Regions from separate parts of the Lacinutrix sp. WUR7 genome, predicted to be linked through region 1. Evidence: riboswitches for the same ligand, from Rfam matches in the RefSeq annotation. Region 1 holds a riboswitch; the other holds the start of a gene.
The links. A riboswitch is a leader RNA that binds a small molecule or an ion and turns the genes downstream of it on or off. The one in region 1 is predicted to bind S-adenosylmethionine.

Region 2: another riboswitch for S-adenosylmethionine. It lies ahead of FG167_RS12005 (Na+/H+ antiporter NhaC family protein); the one in region 1 lies ahead of FG167_RS08315 (O-acetylhomoserine aminocarboxypropyltransferase/cysteine synthase family protein).

What each region holds. Positions count from the first base shown of each region.
Region 1 is NZ_CP045067.1:1,898,085-1,901,225, reverse strand. It holds gene thrA (bifunctional aspartate kinase/homoserine dehydrogenase I) at 1-164, opposite strand, end outside; gene FG167_RS08315 (O-acetylhomoserine aminocarboxypropyltransferase/cysteine synthase family protein) at 242-1,534, opposite strand; SAM riboswitch class I at 1,652-1,774, opposite strand; gene FG167_RS08310 (hypothetical protein) at 2,007-3,141, opposite strand, start outside.
Region 2 is NZ_CP045067.1:2,740,761-2,743,901, reverse strand. It holds gene FG167_RS12010 (DUF2892 domain-containing protein) at 1-230, shown strand, start outside; gene FG167_RS12005 (Na+/H+ antiporter NhaC family protein) at 234-1,544, opposite strand; SAM-I-IV-variant riboswitch at 1,592-1,687, opposite strand; gene FG167_RS12000 (lytic transglycosylase domain-containing protein) at 1,845-2,774, opposite strand; gene FG167_RS11995 (alpha/beta hydrolase) at 2,830-3,141, opposite strand, start outside.

The DNA.
Region 1 (3,141 bases):
TCTTTTCCCGACACATTACTATTTCCGGTAAGCGCATGGTTGACCAATACAATTGGTGCTTCGTGTAAAGGCTGTCCAAAAATTTGATAGGATAATTCTATATTTTGAGATACGCAAGAAGCAAGCTCAAAACTAGAAACTGTTATATATTTTAATGCGGCCATTATTGGGTTTGGAATAGTAATACATGCTGCGCAAAAAAATTACACAGCATGTATTTATGATCACTAATTGATTTGTTTTAAGCTAGAACCGTTTTCTTTAAAACTTCAAAAGCTTCTTTTAAATCCGCTTTTAAATCTTCAATATTTTCAATCCCAACAGACAAACGAATTAAATCCTTTGTAACACCGGAAGCCTCTTGTGCTTGTGCATCTAATTGTTGATGCGTAGTACTTGCTGGATGAATGATTAAAGATTTTGTATCTCCAATATTGGCAAGCAAAGAAAATAACTTGGTAGTATCTGCTATTTTTTTAGCAGACTCATAACCGCCATCAACTCCAAAAGTTACCACTCCACTTTGTCCGTTAGGCAAATATTTTCTAGCCAAATCTCTATATTTACTAGTTTCCAATCCTGGATAATTCACCCAATTTACTTCTGGTTGTTCTTGCAACCATTTTGCTAATTCTAGTGCATTTTGACTATGCTTTTTAATACGTAATTCTAAAGTCTCTAAACCTTGAATAATTTGAAAAGCATTAAAAGGGCTCAATGCCGCACCATAATCTCTTAATCCTTCAATTCTAACTTTCGCAATAAAAGCTGCAGCACCAATAGCTTCGCTATAGACTAAACCATGATAACCAGCAGAAGGTTCTGTGAATTCTGGGAATTTTCCGTTGGTCCAATCAAAAGTTCCAGCGTCAATAATTACGCCTCCTAGGGAAGTTCCATTACCAGTAATGTATTTTGTTAAGGAGTGAATTACAATGTTTGCACCATATTCAATTGGATTTAACAAGTAAGGTGTAGCCACGGTATTATCCACAATTAAAGGCACTTTGCTGTTTTTGGCTTCTTTAGAAATGGCTTCTAAATCTAAAACATCTAGTTTAGGGTTTCCTAAAGACTCTACAAAAAATGCTCTTGTATTTTCTTGGGTTGCTTTTTTAAAATTTTCTGCGTCTGAAGGATCTACAAAAGTAGTCGTAATACCATGTCTTGGTAGCGTAACACTTAATAAATTGTATGTTCCTCCGTACAAACTGCTAGACGCAACAATATGGTCTCCTGCTTTTAAAAGGGTTAGTAAAGTTGTAGAAATAGCTGCAGTTCCAGAAGCGGTTGCTACGGCTGCAATACCTCCTTCAAGAGTTGCTAATCGTTGTTCTAAAATGTCGTTTGTAGGATTATTTAATCGGGTGTAAATAAATCCTGGAACCGAAAGATTAAATCTTCCTGCGGCATCATCCGAATCATTAAAAACATAAGAGGATGTTTGATAAATAGGGACTGCTCTAGTTCCTGCTGTTTGACTAACGTCGTGTCCTGCGTGCAATGCTTTGGTTGCGAATTTTTGTGTACTCATTTTTCTAAGTTTTGAATTAAAATAAATTAAACCAAAAGCCAATAAGCCTCGTGAGAAGCGTACTTAATAGAAAAATGTTAAAAAGAAAATACTAATTACAGATGAGTAATTAGATTTGAGTTATCTATCCAATATTTCGATTAATGAATCGAACATTAAGTAGAATTTAGCACCTTCATAGTAAATCTAAGGGTTGCTAAGGCTTCAGCGAGTCTATCTCTCCACCTTTCTTGATAACATTTCGGAAATTTTTTAATACAAATTTTTTCGTTACTTCCATATTTTTAAATCCGCATTTACAAAAGTAAACTGTGGTGTTAAAAATATTTTGTGTCTCAAACTTTGAGATTAAAAATTTTTCCTTTTCAGTAAGTGTTTGAACTTTGTGAGCACAAATATTGCATCACAAAAGTTTAATATCCAAATTTTTTTAAGCTTTTTTTATTTCTTTTTTTTGAAATCCGTAAAATATCTATGCATAATTTTCAAGATACTTGTCTTTGATAACCTGGCCTACAGGCTTATTTTCAATTTTACTTTCTAGCCAAGAAATAATATCTAAATATAAAAATGCACGACGCTCATACGGATGATCTTCATATTGTTTTAAAACTTCTAACAGTTTTTTGAACTCTTTTTTAAGGTCTTGCGGATAAATATCTTGTAAACCTCGAATGAATTTTATCATCTCTTTTTGCACTTCATGCAAATCGTTCATCTTAATTAAAAACTTATACGTACTTCTTAGCAAGGTTTCTAAATGATAATCTAAACCTGCTTCATAATGCGCTACAAGATTTAAAACTCTAGAAAAACAGAGTAAATCTTCTCGCATAGAAAGCGTTTTATTGGATATAATTTTATCTAAATATTTAATACATTCTTTATTATTTCCTGCTCCAAAATGCATACTTGCAAACTTGTAATAGAAAACCATTTTATGATGTGCATCAATTTTAGTTTTGAATGGAATTAACTCCATTTCTATTTGAGGAATAAGCGACAAACCTTCATTAAAACTACCGTCGATGAAATGTGCATTTATTTTATGAAAATTAGTATATAGAAAAACTAAGCTTGCTACATTTTCGTCTTTAGGAAAATTATCTGCATTTGCTGTAGTTTGAAACTCGGTTAATTTTTCAATAAACTTAGGCTTATTTCTAATAAAAAATATGGCTTCTAAAAGGTAATTATTTCCTTTTAAAAAGAATACTGGATTTAGATTTATCATACTAGGATTCTGATAAAATAAATCGACCCATTTGGAAGCATATTTATAACAATTTAAAAAATCTTGCAGTAAAAAACTATACCATAAATGTGCTTTATAAAACCATAATTTCTCTCTAAAACCGACTTTAGTTATATCAAAATTAGGGAGTCTTTTATTGAAATAATCGGTTACTAAAAGGCTTTCTTCTTCGTTTTTAACATAACCTGTTTTTAAAATAATACTATATAATTGTAGGGATAAATTTGACAACTTACTAGCAATAACATTTAAAGAACTGATCTCTTTTGCCTGCATTGCCAATTCATCTGCACGTGTACTTATACTTCGTGTTATGTATTGGGATTCTATTATTTTTTCTAACTCAATAATC
Region 2 (3,141 bases), 840 kb from region 1:
TGGATCATGATTTAGCTATGGCAAAATTAAATTTAGCTGGTATTGCTTTCACTAAAAGAAGAAAGCAAGAAGCACAAATTCTTTTAAAGGAAGCTGAAAAATTGGACAAACGAGATATGTTGAAAGAACAGATCAAAATGATGAAAGATAATATGAAGCGTGCACAAGCGCCTAATCAACATTATGGTCAAGGTGGTTCTATGCGTTCACAAAAAAGAAAAAGCAGATAATTCTTACTGAATTACCTGTTTTTTATTCGTCCTAAAAACAATAAACAAAATGGTACTTACTAATAATAATAGTAAGTACCATGTGTTTTGTACCAAGTCTATATAGTTTATTTTGCTTTGCGAAAAGCTTAAGATCATTAATACTTGTGCGCCATAAGGCAATAGCCCTTGCGTAATACAAGCAAAAATATCTAAAATAGAAGCTGTCTTTTTATTATCTAAAGCATATTCATCATTAATCGTTTTGGCTATAGATCCCGCTATTATAATAGAAACTGTATTATTAGCAATTGCTACATTAATAGTACTTACCAAACCTGCAATACCAAACTGCGCGGACTTTTTACTTTTAATTAAGGTTTTAATTTTATTTAAGACATAATCTATTCCTCCATTTTTTTCTACTAAAGCTGCCAATCCTCCAGTTAATAATGACAGTAAAAATATTTCGGTCATACTTGTAAAGCCAGAATATGCAATTTTTGTGGATTCTATCAGTGTAAAATCGCCGTAAAACAGTCCTAAGATACCTGCTGAAATAATTCCTAAAAGGAGTGTTACAAATACATTTACTCCAAAAACGGAAAGTAAAATAACTAAGATATAAGGTAGTATTTTTATAATATTATAAGTGTAGATTACATTTTCAGCGGTATTCGTTTCCAAATCAAAACCTTGAACCATTAAGATTACGGAAGTAATAATTGCAGCAGGAAGTGCTATTTTTATATTTTCTTTAAACTTATCACTCATCTTACAATCTAGAGATTGCGTAGCAGCAATAGTAGTATCGGATATAACAGATAGATTATCTCCAAACATAGAACCTCCTAGCAATGCACCACAAAGCACAGCGAGAGATGTTCCTCCTTGATCTGCAATCCCCATAATAATTGGTGCTAAGGTAACAATGGCACCAACCGAAGTTCCTGTAGAAACAGATAGAAAGGCTGCAATAATAAACACACCAAAATAAATATATTCAATGGCAATAAAGTCCAAGCCTAGATTTACAATAGCATCGACACTTCCTGTGGCCTTAGTAATAGCAGCAAAAGCTCCAGCTAATAAATAGATTAAACACATGGTTAGTATTTTATCATCTCCACAACCTTTTAAAAGCGTTTGAATTTTAGAGTTCACCGATTGCTTAAACATTACAAAAGCAACTATAATACCTAAGATAACTGCTATAGGAGCTGGTAGTGCATAAAAATCGTTTTGATATAAACCAACACCTAAAAAAGTAAATACAAATACAAATAATGGAATTAGTGCTGTAAAACTTGGTGTAATAGGATTCAATTTTGCCATTTTTTCTTTTTAATAGAAAGAAGACAAAAAGCAAATAGAAAAGAAATTGAATTAACATTTTTTCCAAAATATTGGCTTATCGCTTTAGCACCTTGCTTGTTATTGCAGGTTGCTATCTCCTTTCGAGATTCTTGATAATTATTTTAAGTCGGCAAATATATAAGAATAAAGTCTTGGCAACATCTTAAATTAGATAATTTTAACAAACAATATAGTACTTGAAGATTACTTCCATTTAAAACAAAAAAAAAAAGGATAGCTTTAAGTTTAAAGCTATCCTTTTTTTAACAAACACTTATTTTAAGGATTTGTATTATAGTATCCTTCTCGAGGTATATCGATCAAATATTTTTTTCTAGATGCATTGTTTAGTTTAGGTTCTCGTAACCAAGGATTGTGTAGTTTAAGTATTTTATAGTTAATACCAAATCCTTTAGCAAAACTAGCAAAATCTGCAACTACGGTATCCACTTCCACTTTATAAGTTGGTATATATCCATATAGATCTTTATCTCTAAAATTAAAGCCATACTTATCTGGGTGGCTTAAAATTTCTTTAAGCGCAATGATTCTAAAAACATAACGTCCTGTTTCTTCTCCTAAAAGTAAATCGTAATAACTAGAAACATCTTGTTCTTTTAATCTTCTAGCCATTCCCGCCATTCCGGCATTATACCCAGAAGCTGCAAGCGTCCAAGAGCCTAATTTTTCTTTAGATTTTTTTAAGTATTCACATGCAACCTCTGTTGCTAATTCTATATTATAACGTTCATCTACATTATCATTTACTTCTAGTCCATATTCTCTTCCGGTACCTTTCATAATTTGCCAAACACCACTTGCTCCTGCATGTGATCTCGCGTTTGTTAGTCCGCTTTCAATAACTGCTAAATATTTAAAATCGTCTGGAATACCATGTTTTGCAAGAATAGGTTCTATAATAGGAAAGTATTTTCGTGCACGTTTAAACATTAAGAACCCATTAGATTGCCAGTAGGTATTTACTAACAATTCTCTATCCATACGTTCTAGAATATCTGGATTATGCAAAGGCACTTGTTCTCCAGCAAAATCTAAATAACTAGGAACTTGTAAAGCGTAAACGTTATAATCGTTGATTATTTTCTTTTCAAAATTTTCGTCTGTTGGTGCATCTTGCAATGCAAAAACAAACATAGTACATAAGCCTAATAATCCAAATAGTGCAAGTGCATTTTTAATCCTTTTCATAGTATTTGATTTTTTTATAAAGTTAAAAAATATATAGCAAATTTTACGCCAGAAATTACTGTAATATCAATTTTGGTAAATTTTCATTGAACCACTTGTATTTATTAATAATCATAATATGTGTTCCTCCTTTTACTGTGATACAATCGGTAATATGTTTATAAGGAAAAACCATGTCCTTATCTCCATGAATATGAATAATTCCAGGTATTGGTTTATCTTGATGCCAACATACAACTTGCTCAATTGCCCAATCTAAGTATTCTTTACTGGTAACCGACATGTATTTTTTATAAAGCTCTACTCTTTTAGCAACACTTTTACCAAAGGTATATTTTGCTATTGCATCTATATTACCAGCTAAACT